DNA from 2 places in the Jeotgalibacillus sp. 10bf12 genome. Region 1 is predicted to be linked to the other one. Evidence: riboswitches for the same ligand, from Rfam matches in the RefSeq annotation. Region 1 holds a riboswitch; the other holds the start of a gene.

Region 1 (7,681 bases):
GTGTCCTGATATTGATGTGATCATGGGTGGTCACACACATCATGTGCTTGAAAATGGCAGGCTGCATAATCAGGTGCTGTTAGCAGCCGCAGGAAAATACGGAATGTATACAGGTAAAGTGGAAATTGAATTTGATCATGTCAGCAGAGAAGTATCAGGTAAAACAGCTACACTCTATGAAACGAGTGAACTTCCTGAAGCTGAAGATCAGAATGAACATTGGCTTGAAGAGGGTAAGCAGCTTTTATCTAATGAAATCACAGTGCTTGATCAGCCAATCCTGCACAACCCGCTCCAGGCTGCGTCACCGCTGTCGATGTTACTTGCCGAAGCGATTCTTGAGTGGTGTGATGCTGATCTGTCAATTGTAACCGGCGGACTGCTGCTTCATCCGCTCGATGCAGGTCCGGTCACAGAATACGACCTTCATAAAATCCTGCCTCATCCGATCAACCCGTGCCTTGTTGAACTGACCGGGAGTGAACTGAAAGAAGTGATTAGAGAGTCCAGGCACCAGAACTGGCCAACGACTGTCATCAGGGGCCTTGGGTTCAGAGGAACGATTCTTGGCGAGTTTATCTATAAAGGACTTGAAGAAAGAGATCATCAATTTTATATAAATGGGAAAATAGTCCATGCAGAGCAGATCTATAAAATTGCTACTGTTGATATGTTTACGTTCGGTTTCTTTTTCCCGGAAATGCAGCGGGCAAAAAAACAGTATTTCATGCCTGAATTTCTGCGTGATATTTTAAAAGATAAGCTGAGTCATACAGCCCGTTAAAAAAGAAACAGTTAGAGAAGGGTGATCAGTCAATGAGATTAATAGCCACAAAGGTTGTTCGCGCAGGCATGGTGCTGGGCCATACAATATATAACGTGAATGAAAAGCCTTTATTACAGGCAGGTGTCAAACTGACAGAAGGAATGATTGAGCGGTTGCGTCACCTGAAAGTACAGTATGTGTATATTGCCGATGAGCAGTCAAAAGGTATCGAAGTAAAGGAAAGTGTACCGGTTTTTGTCAGGCAGGAATCAATCAGGGAAATCAGACAGGCTTTCTCATCAATTGAAGGCTGTAAGCAAAAAAATATGGCAAATATGCTGGAACAGAAGGCAACGAAAATTCAGCATATCCTGAAAAATATCATGAGTGAGATGGATGCGAATCAGGATCTATTGATGATTTTATCTGATGCTCACCTGTATGATTCCTATATTTTTGATCATTCCTATAACGTCACACTTTATACGCTAGCCATAGGGAAAGAACTGAAGCTTCCGGTTAAGCAGCTTGAGCAGCTTGGAATTGGTGCCATGCTGCATGATATCGGGAAGACCATGGTTGATGAGTCGGTCTTAATGAAGGAAGGCCGACTGACGCAGGAGGAATTTGAAGAAATTAAAACGCATACGGTTCATGGCTTTGAAGTACTCAAAAACCTTCACAATGTCTCGCTACTGACTGCGCACTGTGCTTTTCAGCATCATGAAAGACTTAACGGCTCAGGGTACCCAAGAGGCTTAACAGCTGAGAATATTCATCCATACGCAAAAATTATTGCTGTCGCGGATGTGTTTGATGCGTGTACGTCCAACCGGATATACCGGGATAAAATGCTGCCTGCTGATGCAGTGGAAATTCTGCTCTCAGGCTCCGGCACATTATTTGACCCGACCGTGATTAAAGCTTTTCAGAGAGGCGTTGCGATTTATCCTAACGGGCTGACAGTACAGTTAAGCGATGGAAGAAAAGGGATTGTAGCCAGACAGAATAAAGCTGTATCCATGCGTCCTGTTGTCAGGATTGTGGAAGAGAATGGCGCGATTGTTCATGCTACATATGAAATCGATCTCGCAACTCAATTGAACTGTACAATCGCTCAGACTGATATTGCATTTGTCACTGAATAATTCTTTGTAAAAAAGCTCTGCTGAACGCATACACTGCGTTATAGGAGGGCTTTTTATGCGCAGAAAAAGGTTAATGATCAAGCCGCTCACAGCCCGCTCTGTCTGGCTGTTGTCTTTGCTTCTGTTTCTACTGATGACAGTCCTCGGACTTGCTGTGATCAATACAGGTGTGAAACCGACGCTGATGCTGTACGCAGAATCTCAGACGAAAAAAATTGGGGCACTTGTCATTAGTAAGGCAGTAAACCGGGAGATTGCAAATGTCATGGATATTAATGAAATTATTGAGAATGTCCCGACCGATTCAGCAGAAATGGTCACAACGAAGTTTAATACAGAAATTATTAACAGGGTATTGGCAGAGACGACTGAACTTGTACAGGAACAGCTGCGGGCCATCGAAAGAGGAGACACAGCTATATTAAAATCACTGACTGAGCTGGATCTTGAAGTGGAGGACGCCGGAAATCTTGAAGGAATTGTCTATACAGTTCCGCTTGGTCAGGCAACCGGGAATGCACTTCTTGGGAACTTGGGTCCCAAAGTGCCAATCCGCTTTCATGCAGTCGGTAATGTCACGTCGAATATTAAATCGGAAATCGATGAGTTTGGCATTAATAACGCATTCGTCGTGATTAATATTCATCTGGTGGTCAACGTACAGATTATTGTACCTTTTGCTACAGAAGTGACTACAATTGAACAGGACATCCCGGTTGCAATGGGGCTCATCCAGGGGCAGGTACCTGAAATTTACAATGTTGGTGATGGTATGTCACCTTCTCTTGAAGTCCCGATTCCGACAAATTAGTCTTGAATTGAAGAGAGTCCCTTGTTATAATAGTTCAGTAAAATGAATAATCACCACATCATAATCCGATGGGGTAGAGGAGCAGGATTTAAGAGTAATCTGTGTGAGGATGATAACTGCGATCACAGATGAAAGGGGATCACTGCCGAAATGGTAATCATCAGTCAGGATATTACCATTGGGGTTATCTTTAATAAGGATAACACTCTCTTTCCGCAGTATTTTTGCGGGTTGAGGAGCTACAGATCGTGATGGAGCATAACATTACTAACGACAAGGGTAATGGTAGAGTCCTCTATCATTGCCCTTTTTTGCGTTTTTTTACGATTATGCCTCACTGCCCTATCATACAAATAAAGGAGGGAACATTATGGAAGGAACATGGTTATCACTTTTACCACCTATCGTTGCCATTGCGATGGTTTTACTTACAAGACGCGTACTGCTTTCACTCGGAGCAGGTATCGTCACAGCAGCACTCTTAATTACAAGCTTTGGACCGGTTGCGACGCTTGAGACACTTTGGATGTCATTTAGCGGCGTATTCTGGGAGTACGGTTCAGATGGAGAGCCTGGCGGTCTGAACTTATGGAATATTTTCATCATGTTATTCCTGGTTATTCTTGGCGTTATTACAGCGTTCATCAATATATCCGGAGGTGCAAGAGCATTTGGTGAATGGGCAATGAAACGTGTAAAGACACGTGCAGGTGCCCAGGTAGTAACTGCATGCCTTGGTGTTATTATTTTTATTGATGATTACTTTAACAGTCTTGCAGTCGGACAGGTTGCGCGTCCGTTGACTGACCGCCACCGCGTATCGCGTGCAAAGCTTGCTTATCTGATTGATTCAACTGCAGCACCGATTTGTGTTGTTTCACCGGTCTCAAGCTGGGGAGCATATATCATTGCAGTCATCGGCGGAATTCTGGCTACACATTCAATTACTGAATACACAGCCTTCTCTGCATTTATGCAGATGGTACCGATGAATCTTTATGTATGGGCAGCACTTGGAATTGTCTTCATCGTTGCACTGCGCGGTGTAGACTTTGGTCAAATGAGAATTCATGAAAACCGTGCAATTGAAACAGGGGAAGTATATGACCCTAATAAAGATATCCCTGGTGAGTTAAAAAATGATCTTCCAACATCTAAGCATGGTACAGTTGGGGATCTGATCTGGCCGATTATCGCCCTTGTCATTGGTACAGTGGCGTCGATGATGTGGACAGGTGCCCAGGCTTACACAGCTGATACAGGAGAATCTGCAACGATTCTTCAAATGTTTGAATACACAGATGTTGCGAAATCACTTGTATATGGTGCGCTTGTAGGACTTGCAGTTGCCATTGCATTCTTTATCAGGCAGATTGGCCGTTCTGAAAAAATCGGTGGAGCTGAATTCTTCCTTGCACTTAAAGAAGGCGTGAAATCAATGCTTCCGGCAATCTATATTCTTGTATTCGCATGGATGATTGTTGGGTTAATCGGGGATCTTGGTACTGGAGAATACCTTGCAGGCATCGTGGAATCATCTAACCTGCCGCTTGGCTGGCTGCCGGTTCTGTTATTCCTTGTAGCTGGTGTTATGGCATTTTCTACAGGAACATCATGGGGTTCATTCGGTATCCTGCTTCCAATCGCAGGGGAAATTGCAGCAAGCACAGATATTTCACTGCTGCTTCCATCACTTGCAGCTGTCCTTGCAGGAGCTGTATTCGGTGACCACTGTTCACCAATTTCTGATACTACGATCCTTTCTTCAACGGGAGCCGGAAGTAATCATATTGATCACGTTGCAACGCAGATTCCTTATGCCGTAACTGGCGCTGCGATTGCATCAGCCGGATATATTCTTCTTGGATTCTCAGGAAGTACGTTACTTTCACTTGGGCTTGTCATTGTACTGCTTTTATTATTTGCAGTAATAATGGGCAGGAATCCAGAGAAAGCGAGAACCGTTTCAGCTAAAGAAGGACTCGAATAATGATAAAAAGCGCCTGAATCGTGTTTGCGATTCAGGCGCTTTTTTATAAGGACTATTGTATGACTGAGAAAATGTATGAATTATATAAAGTGTGAAAAAATTTGCACACTACAAAAATAAACCTTGATATGACAGGGTTTATTTTTTTGTATAGATTATATTAATATAATTTCAGAATTTTTTAAAATAGTACTTTTACAATTAGGAAGCAAGTGCTATACTGATTTTAGATTATGTGAAATAATCTGAATATATAAAAACTTCCATATATTCAGGAAGAACTTACAGGGGGGTAATTAGATGAATCGTCAACAGTGGGGAACACGTGCCGGATTTATTCTTGCAGCAGTCGGTTCCGCAGTCGGACTCGGAAACATTTGGCGTTTTCCGTATGTCGCTTATGAAAACGGTGGGGGAGCATTCTTTATTCCATATTTATTTGCACTCTTAACAGCCGGTATTCCAATTCTTATCATGGAATTCACCATCGGTCATAAGTACAGAGGATCAGCGCCGCTGTCATTCTTCCGCATGAGCGGTAGAAAAGCAGAGTGGCTTGGCTGGTGGGCAGTATTTGTGTCATTTGTTATTTCCACCTATTATGCTGTCATTATTGCCTGGGCAATGCGGTATACAATATTCTCATTTGGGCAGGCATGGGGAGAGGACACAGAAGGGTTTTTATTCACTGAGTTTTTACAGCTTGATGTAGCACCTGGCGAAACAGGTGGTATTGTGTGGGGAATATTTATTCCACTTGTCCTTGTATGGGTCATTACACTTGGTATCCTTCTTGCTGGTGTTAAGAAAGGGATTGAATATGCAAACCGTATCTTCATTCCAACACTTGTTATTTTGTTCCTTATTATTGTAGTCAGAGCAGTAACGCTTGAAGGGGCAGCTGAGGGTCTGAATGCATTCTTCCAGCCGAATTTTGATAACATACTTGAACCGTCAGTCTGGGTAGCAGCCTACGGTCATATTTTCTTCAGTTTATCTATTGCGTTTGCAATTATGATTACTTATTCAAGTTATCTTCCGAAGAAATCAGATATCACAAATAATGCGTTTATTACAGGTTTTGCAAACTCAGGTTTCGAGCTTTTAGCTGGTATCGGTGTATTCGCAGCGCTGGGCTTCATGGCTTCACAGCTGGATGTGCCGGTTTCAGAAGTTGCATCTGCAGGGGTAGGGCTTGCCTTTGTTGTATTCCCTCAGATCATTAATCAGCTGCCAGGCTTAAATGGCATCTTTGGTGCATTATTCTTCTTCTCATTAACACTGGCGGGATTAACTTCACTGATGTCAATCACTGAAACGTATGTTGCCGGTCTGACTGAGAAGCTAGGAATCTCACGCAGAAAAGCAGTTGCTTTTGGTGGAGGACTTGCAGCGCTGATTTCAGTTCTGTTTGCTACTCAGGGCGGACTATTCTTCCTGGATGCAGCCGATTACTACATTAACCAGTTTGGTGTAGCAGCAATTGGTCTTGTTGAAGTTATCATGATTGCATGGGTTCTTCGTAAGACAGGTATGCTTCAGAACCACGCAAACCTTACATCTGATATTCACCTTGGCAGCTGGTGGAAAGTTTGTCTTTCGATTATTACACCAATCGTACTTGGATACATGATGTTTGGACTGGTAACAGATAACCTGTTACAGCAGTTTGATAATGATACGGGTAACTATGAAGGATATTCAAATGGATTTGCATTGACGATGTTCCTTGCTTCAGCCGGTGCAGCATTTGTAATTGGAGTTGTAGTTTCAACACTTAAATGGAGCCGTTCAACTCCGGTTGAGCTTCCGGATAAGGACTAAAGGAGGGATTCACAATGACAACCAGTGCAATTGTGATGATGGTAATTGGGATCGTTCTTTTATGGGGCGGCCTTGCTGCAAGTATTACAAACGCAGTAAGAAAATCCAAGAATAAAACAGTTTAATATGAGGGCTGCCTGTGCTTAAAGTACAGGCAGCTTTTTTAATTCATACTCCGGAGCCAGGTCATACTCATTCATGACAGATGGGAGCCAGTCGACTGCCGGGGAAACTTCAGGGGGTTCGGGTTCTTTTGTACATCCGCCGATCATTAAGATCAGAAGAGCAGCGAGAATAAGCTTCATCAAAACAACACTCCTTTTCGCAAGTTTGTCCGTTTTGAATGGTAATCATGCATAGAAAAAAGTGTGTGGTCATGTATAATAGGAAGTAGTTCACAAAGCAGGAGTGAGAATCTGATGATTACAATGCACAATCAACAATATGAAATCATAGAAGAATTTAGAGAAGGCTATAATGAAGAGGCTTTTGAAGCGAGATACAGTGAGATTCTGCATAAGTATGATTACATTGTAGGTGACTGGGGATATGGTCAGCTCAGACTGAAGGGATTTTTTGAGGATACGAATCAGAAGGCTTCGTTTGATACGAAAATTTCTACGGTGAAAGATTATTTATACGAACACTGCAATTTTGGGTGTCCTTATTTTATTGTGAAGAAGGTTGCCGGGGCGAAGAAGTAAACCCTGTTTTTCACATGAAAACGTTTCGCTACGCTTCAGGCGGACGCTTTCCGGACGGTTGTTGCTGAGCCTCCTCGCCTTCGGCTGTGGGGTCTCAGCTTCCAACTAATCGTCCCGGAGTCGCCGCCTTACGCTTCGCTGCACTGAGATAGCGGCTTATATTTTGTGTGAATGAATCTGCTCAAAGATCATAACCATTTCTTTAAATACACTTGATTAAAAAAAGGGTGTCTCGATTAAGTATGAGACATCCTTTTTTTATTTTGTCATCAACCCATCTAAGGCTTATGCGCACCGGGATCGAGTCTTGGGATGTCTTCATGGTCGCCTTTGTTTTCATAATTGAATGCGCTGTAGTAACGCTGGCCTTCCTGCCACGGACCGGATTTGTTCCGGACCAGTGAATATTTCCCTCTTGGTGAGCCGTATGGACCTTCG
Region 2 (7,681 bases), 250 kb from region 1:
TGAATATATCGTGACTTCATCGAACATGGAGGCACTCGTACTTGAATTAAATCTGATCAAAAAACATGACCCTAAATATAACGTCATGTTAAAAGATGATAAGCATTATCCATTTATCAAAGTAACAGCAGAGCGTCATCCGAGACTGCTCATTACCCGTAAAGTGAAGAAAGATAAAGGAAAGTATTTCGGACCTTACCCTAACGCGCAGGCAGCGAACGAAACAAAGAAGCTGCTCGACAGAATGTATCCGCTTAGAAAATGCAGAACAATGCCGGATAAAGTCTGCCTTTATTATCACATGGGACAATGTCTGGCGCCGTGTGAATTTAAAGTGGAACAAAGCACATACCGTCAGATGACTGAAGATATCTCGAGGTTTTTGAACGGCGGATTTAAAGAAGTTAAAAAAGACCTGAAAGTAAAAATGGAACACGCTGCAGAAAACCTTGAATTCGAACGGGCAAAAGAATTCCGGGATCAAATCGCTCATATAGAAGCAACAATGGAAAAGCAGAAAATGACGATGAATGACTTTACAAACCGTGATATATTCGGTTATGCAGTGGATAAAGGATGGATGTGTGTGCAGGTCTTCTTTATCAGGCAGGGCAAGCTGATTGAACGGGATGTATCAATGTTTCCGATCTATGATGAAGCTGAAGGGGAATTCCTTTCCTTTCTCGGCCAATTTTATATGAAGGCGAATCATTTTAAACCAAAAGAAGTCTTAATTCCGCAGACAATTGATCAGCAAATGGCAGAAGAGTTACTTGAGACAAATGTCAGGCAGCCGGTCAGAGGCCAAAAGAAAGACCTCGTTAATCTGGCAGCCAAAAACGCTTCCATTGCATTAACTGAAAAGTTTGCACTGATAGAGCGTGACGAAGAAAGAACAATTAAAGCGGCAGAGAACCTCGGTCAGGCAATGAACATCTATACGCCCTACAGAATTGAAGCTTTCGATAACTCAAATATACAGGGGTCTGACCCTGTATCTGCGATGGTTGTTTTTGTAGACGGTAAGCCTGCCAGAAAAGATTATCGTAAATATAAAATCAAAACGGTACAGGGACCTGATGATTACGAGTCTATGAGAGAAGTAATCAGAAGAAGATATTCAAGAGTGCTGAAGGACGAACTGCCAATGCCTGACCTGATTGTGATCGATGGGGGTAAAGGACAGATTGAAGCAGCAAAGGAAATTTTGCGTCATGAGCTTGGCCTTGATATTCCTGTAGCAGGTCTTGCGAAGGATGACCGGCATAATACATCACAGCTTTTATATGGCGATCCCCTTGAGGTGGTACCATTGAACAGGCGCAGTCAGGAGTTTTACTTTATGCAGCGGATTCAGGATGAAGTCCACCGCTTTGCGATTACATTTCACAGACAGTTGCGCGCAAAAAACTCCATTCAGTCAGTACTTGATGAGATTGAAGGCGTCGGACCGCAGCGAAAGAAGCAGCTGCTCAAGTATTTCGGATCTGTTAAAAAACTGAGAGAAGCGTCACTTGAGGAAATCGTGAAAGCAGGGGTACCGGCAAAAACTGCTGAAAAAGTTATTGAAAAATTAAATGAATAGCATTGTAGACTCGATAGTCCCGTGCTATAATAATTCACAATTAAACACTTTATTTTAAAGTGGTGATAGAGGTGCGGGCGCAAAGAGTACCGCTGCAGAGGGTGATGAAACCCTGAGAAGCAGTGTGAAAGGTGCGGACCGCCGAAGCATAAAATCATTCATCAGATTTTTTTGCTGGTTCTGTATTTAAAAAATGCAGGGCTGTCAGAACTGTAATGTTCTGGAGAGCTATCTCACCTGTGCGATTCAGATGATGTAATCTGTTCAAAAGCAATGGGGAGACTTTCTCCCCGTTGCTTTTTTTATTGTCGTAAACAGTTGAGAAATAATGTAAGGGAAGAGGAAATAGAGTGGGAATCATTGTACAGAAATTTGGCGGTACATCAGTAGGGTCAGTTGAAAAAATACATCACGTAGCAAATAGAGTCATTCTTGAAAAGGAAAAAGGCAATGATGTCATCGTAGTCGTATCCGCTATGGGGAAAACGACAGATGAACTGGTTAGACTGGCCGGAGAAATGACGTCACGTCCTGAAAAAAGAGAAATGGATATGCTGCTGACAACCGGTGAGCAAATGTCCATGTCACTTCTTGCGATGGCGCTTCAAAACAGAGGATATAAAAGTACTTCTCTTACCGGCTGGCAGGCAGGGATCCGTACAGAAGCGGTATTCAGCAACGCCAGAATTACCGAGGTAAAGACAAACCGTGTGAAAAGTCTGCTCGATGAAGGGCGTGTCATTGTTGTAGCAGGGTTCCAGGGTATGGATGAAAACGGAGAAATTACTACGCTTGGACGTGGAGGCTCAGATACGACTGCAGTTGCACTCGCAGCAGCACTGAATGCTGACCGCTGTGATATTTATACGGATGTTGATGGTGTTTATTCTACTGACCCTCGATATGTAAAGGGTGCAAGAAAGTTAAATGGCATTTCATATGATGAAATGCTTGAGCTTGCTAACCTTGGAGCGGGTGTCCTGCATCCGAGAGCTGTGGAATTTGCAAAAAACTACGGAATCAAATTGACTGTAAGATCAAGTATGGAAGAAACAGAAGGAACGTTAATTGAGGAGGATGCACCAATGGAAGAGCATTTAGTTGTAAGAGGCGTAGCGTTTGATAAGGATATTGTCAGAATGACAGTAGTAGGTCTTGAGAATGAACTGACCGGTTTCCCTAAAGTATTTTCGATTTTGGCTGAAAATCACATTGATGTTGATATTATTATTCAAAGTAAGCTTGACACTGGAAAAGTAAATCTGTCTTTTTCCATTAAAGAGTCATCACTCGAAGAAACCCTTCAGATTCTCGCCCGTCAAAAAGAAGAGATTGGGTATCAGGAAATTGAACATGAAACAAACCTGTCGAAAGTATCGATTGTAGGTTCAGGGATGGTGTCAAACCCTGGTGTTGCAGCCCAGATGTTCAGCGTACTGGCAGAACAGAAAATCCAGGTGAAAATGGTCAGCACCTCAGAGATTAAAGTCTCAGTGGTTGTGGATTCAAAAGAGATGATTAATGCGGCAAATGCCATTCATGAAAGCTTTGGATTAAGCAAAAACACAGTGGACGCATAAAAAATCAGCAGGCCCGGCTAACAGGTGCCTGCTGATTTTTTATGATGAAGCTTTTCTTGAAGGTAATGAATAGGGGTCTTTCTGATCCCATTTTAGTTCGATTTGAACGCAGCTCTTTTTGTTACGGGTATAGACTGCTTCAGTGTGGTATTGCTTGATCATGGCGATCTGCTCGGCAATAAAACCTGCTTCAAGAGTGAAAACAGGATCGTTATGCGCAATTCTTTCTTCAACCACATTTCCGGAAAGTTCAAAATGTATTTCATCATTTTTTTGTTTTATGATAGAGAGAACACCCCACTCTGCACGTTCAAAAAAAGAAATAATTTCGCCTTCGTTACTGCATGCATAGTTTCTTGCGAGTTTTTTGCCGGCCCAATAAAGAATATCTTTTGTATGATTCCCTAAAAGGTCGGGTATTAGTTCATCTCGTATTAATCTGTAACCGAATAAGTTTTGTGTCATATTGTCATTGTCGCTCATTGCTTAACCGAACCTCACTTTCAATCTCTTCATTATAAAGTGTTGAGTACTAAAGTGTAAGGTCAAAAAGCAATTTAAAGATGAAATCGGCATATTGTCATATAGACAAGCAGTTTTTTAAAATAATAAATTGTGAAAAATGATTTTGTGAATTTTTTGTGAAATACTACAGAAATATTCAGGGGAATGCCCAATAATTGAGCTCGCCTTATAAAAAATATTTAGAATCTTTTTTATGTATACGTTTTCTTGACGCTCCATTAGTAGAGGAGTACAATAAATTTGTCACATAAATGTTATACTGTGCGAAAAATTTGCTGAATCTATCATTCTAGGGAATAGCTTTCAGCAGCTGTATTTATTTTAGAGGGGGTTACATTCGATGGCGGAAAATCGAGAGTTTTATTGGAGGAGGCTGCACTCTTTACTTGGGGTAATACCAGTAGGGATCTTCCTAGTTCAACATTTAGTTGTTAACCATTTTGCTACTAGAGGCGAACAGGCTTTCAACGATGCAGCACACTTTTTGGAAAGTTTACCATTCAGAATTTTCTTAGAGCTATTTATCATTTTTATTCCTTTATACTTCCACGCAATCTATGGAGTATATATTGCATTCACAGCGAAAAATAACACAAGACGTTACGGAACGCTTCGTAACTACATGTTCTTCTGGCAGCGTATTACAGGTGTGATTACACTGATATTTGTTACCTGGCACGTATGGGAAACACGTATTCAGGCAGCGTTGGGTGCAGATGTAAACTTTAACATGATGGCAGATATTTTATCTAACCCGTGGATGGTTGCATTTTATGTACTCGGTGTTGTTTCTACAACATTCCACTTTGCTAACGGTTTATGGTCGTTCATGGTGAGCTGGGGTATTACAGTGAGCGCTCGTTCACAAAAAATCTCCACATACGCTACATTAGGCGTATTTGTTGTACTAACAATCATTGGGATCCGTGCAATCTTCGCATTTGTTTAATAAAACCGACTTTTCAGCTGCAGTGAGCAGCTTTTGATATCAGTAAGGAGAGTGACAAAATGAGTAAAGGTAGAATTATCGTTGTAGGTGGCGGACTTGCCGGCCTTATGGCAACGATTAAAGCAGCTGAAGCAGGAATGTCAGTAGACCTCTTCTCGCTTGTACCTGTAAAAAGATCACACTCTGTTTGTGCACAGGGCGGTATAAACGGAGCGGTTAATACTAAAGGAGAAGGAGATTCTCCCTGGGAACACTTTGATGACACAGTATATGGTGGAGACTTCCTTGCTAACCAGCCTCCGGTAAAAGCAATGTGCGATGCAGCACCGGGAATTATTCACCTTCTAGACCGTATGGGTGTAATGTTTAACAGAACACCTGAAGGTCTGCTTGATTTCCGCCGTTTTGGTGGTACACAGCACCACCGTACAGCTTTTGCAGGCGCTACTACAGGCCAGCAGCTGCTTTATGCATTAGATGAGCAGGTGCGCAGACATGAAGTTGCAGGGCTTGTAACGAAATATGAAGGCTGGGAATTCCTTGGATCAGTACTTGATGATGACGGCGTTTGCCGTGGTGTTGTATCCCAGGATCTGAAAACAATGGAAATCCAGTCATTTAAAGCAGATGCAGTGATCCTTGCAACTGGTGGACCTGGTATTATCTTTGGAAAATCTACTAACTCTGTGATTAACACTGGTGCAGCAGCATCAGTTGCTTATCAGCAGGGGGTATATTATTCAAACGGTGAGTTTATCCAGATTCACCCGACAGCCATTCCTGGAGATGATAAGCTTCGTCTGATGAGTGAGTCAGCGCGTGGTGAAGGCGGACGTGTATGGACATATAAAGACGGTAAGCCGTGGTACTTCCTTGAAGAAAAATACCCGGCTTATGGTAACCTGGTTCCGCGTGATATCGCTACACGTGAAATCTTCGACGTTTGTGTTCGTCAAAAACTAGGTATTAATGGAGAAAACATGGTATACCTTGATCTTTCTCATAAAGATCCTAAAGAGCTGGATATCAAGCTTGGCGGAATCATCGAAATCTATGAAAAGTTCATGGGTGATGACCCGCGTAAAGTTCCAATGAAAATCTTCCCGGCAGTTCACTATTCAATGGGTGGGCTTTGGGTAGACTTTGACCAGATGACAAACATCCCTGGACTGTTTGCAGCAGGGGAATGTGATTACTCTATTCACGGTGCTAACCGCCTCGGAGCGAACTCACTGCTTTCTTCTATTTACGGCGGAATGGTCGCAGGACCTAATGCTGTAAAATATATCGAAGGTCTTGAGAAAACAGCTGAAGACATGCCTGAGGATATTTACACTCGCTTTGAGAATGAAAAGAAGCAGGAGTGGGAAGAAATCATGGCGATGGATGGCGATGAAAATGCCTATGTGATTCATAAAGAGCTTGGTGAATGGATGACTGATAACGTAACGGTTGTTCGTCACAATGACAAGCTGCGTGAAACTGATGCTAAAATTCAGGAGCTTCAGGATCGCTTTAAGCGCATCAACATCAATGATACTGCTAAATGGAGCAACCAGGGTGCGGTATTTACACGTCAGCTGAAAGGTATGCTTCACTTAGCGCGCGTTGTTACAATTGGTGCTCTGAATCGTGATGAGAGCCGCGGTGCTCACTATAAGCCGGACTTCCCTGAGCGTAACGACGAGAAGTTCCTTAAGACGACGATGGCTAAGTTTAACCCGTCAACAAATTCGCCGGAATTCCACTTTGAAGAAGTGGATGTATCTTTGATTGAACCGCGTAAGCGTGATTACTCTAAGAAGAAAGGAGCAAAATAATCATGGCAACAGCAGCTGAAGAAAAAGTCATCAGATTTGAAATACACCGCCAGGACGATGAGAATTCTGCACCTTATTTCGAAGAGTTTGAGATTCCATACCGTGCTAATATGAACGTGATATCTGCACTAATGGAAATCAGACGAAACCCTTTTAACAAAAAAGGTGATAAAACGACCCCGGTTTCATGGGATATGGGTTGTCTGGAAGAAGTTTGCGGTGCCTGCTCGATGGTGATCAACGGGAAGCCGCGCCAGTCTTGTACAGCGCTTGTTGATCAGCTTGAACAGCCGATCAAACTTGAGCCGATGAAAACATTCCCGGTTGTACGTGACCTTCAGGTTGACCGCAGCCGTATGTTTGATTCACTTAAGAAAGTAAAAGCATGGATCCCCATTGATGGAACTTATGACCTTGGTCCCGGGCCGCGTATGCCTGAGAAAAAGCGTCAGTGGGCATATGAACTTTCTAAGTGCATGACTTGTGGTGTGTGTCTTGAAGCTTGTCCGAATGTAAATAGTAAGTCAGACTTTATTGGACCAGCTCCATTATCACAGGTTCGCCTTTTCAACGCGCATCCAACCGGCTCAATGAATAAAAATGAGCGTCTAGAAGCAATTATGGGTGATGGAGGCCTTTCGAACTGCGGGAATTCACAAAACTGTGTACAGGCATGTCCTAAAGGTATCCCACTTACCACTTCTATTGCAGCACTTAACCGTGATACAAATCTACAGATGTTCAGAAACTTCTTTGGAAGTGACAAATAAGTATAAAACGTCAGATCCAGGTGCTTTAACAGCATCTGGATTTTTCTGTTCAAAAGGATTTCATTCATGTAAAATTGAAATGAATGTTCATTCATTTTGTAAAGGGGATGCTTGAAAATGAAAATACCATACATAAATAATTTTGAAGAGTGGAGAGCGGGTTTTGAATTTTATTATCCGGTTAAAGTACGATTTTCAGAAACTGATTTATTTGGACACTTGAACAATACAGTGCCATTTATTTATTTTGAACAGGCAAGAATTGAATTTCTAAAAAAACTTGGATTTATGCAAAACTGGCTGAATACATCTAACGAATACATTCCGGTTGTAGCAAATCTGCAGTGCGACTTTTTAAAGCAGGTGTTCTTTGATCAGGAGTTAAAAGTTTATGTGAAAGTAGAATCTGTAGGGAATTCTTCAGTTGATATTCACTACATGGGGTTAAACAC

The links. Region 1 has a riboswitch for lysine ahead of DH10bf12_RS16630 (Na+/H+ antiporter NhaC family protein). Riboswitches for the same ligand answer to the same signal wherever they lie in the genome.
Region 2: another riboswitch for lysine. It lies ahead of DH10bf12_RS15320 (aspartate kinase); the one in region 1 lies ahead of DH10bf12_RS16630 (Na+/H+ antiporter NhaC family protein).

What each region holds. Positions count from the first base shown of each region.
Region 1 covers NZ_CP200276.1:3,173,426-3,181,106, reverse strand. The annotation lists gene DH10bf12_RS16645 (bifunctional metallophosphatase/5'-nucleotidase) at 1-784, shown strand, start outside; gene DH10bf12_RS16640 (HD-GYP domain-containing protein) at 817-1,914, shown strand; gene yunB (sporulation protein YunB) at 1,970-2,725, shown strand; lysine riboswitch at 2,792-2,975, shown strand; gene DH10bf12_RS16630 (Na+/H+ antiporter NhaC family protein) at 3,096-4,715, shown strand; gene DH10bf12_RS16625 (sodium-dependent transporter) at 5,016-6,539, shown strand; gene DH10bf12_RS16620 (methionine/alanine import family NSS transporter small subunit) at 6,554-6,664, shown strand; gene DH10bf12_RS16615 (hypothetical protein) at 6,683-6,847, opposite strand; gene DH10bf12_RS16610 (YutD family protein) at 6,959-7,243, shown strand; gene DH10bf12_RS16605 (cytosolic protein) at 7,522-7,681, opposite strand, start outside.
Region 2 covers NZ_CP200276.1:2,923,311-2,930,991, reverse strand. The annotation lists gene uvrC (excinuclease ABC subunit UvrC) at 1-1,585, shown strand, start outside; lysine riboswitch at 1,644-1,824, shown strand; gene DH10bf12_RS15320 (aspartate kinase) at 1,936-3,165, shown strand; gene DH10bf12_RS15315 (YslB family protein) at 3,205-3,648, opposite strand; gene DH10bf12_RS15310 (succinate dehydrogenase cytochrome b558 subunit) at 4,031-4,639, shown strand; gene sdhA (succinate dehydrogenase flavoprotein subunit) at 4,699-6,459, shown strand; gene sdhB (succinate dehydrogenase iron-sulfur subunit) at 6,462-7,229, shown strand; gene DH10bf12_RS15295 (acyl-CoA thioesterase) at 7,347-7,681, shown strand, end outside.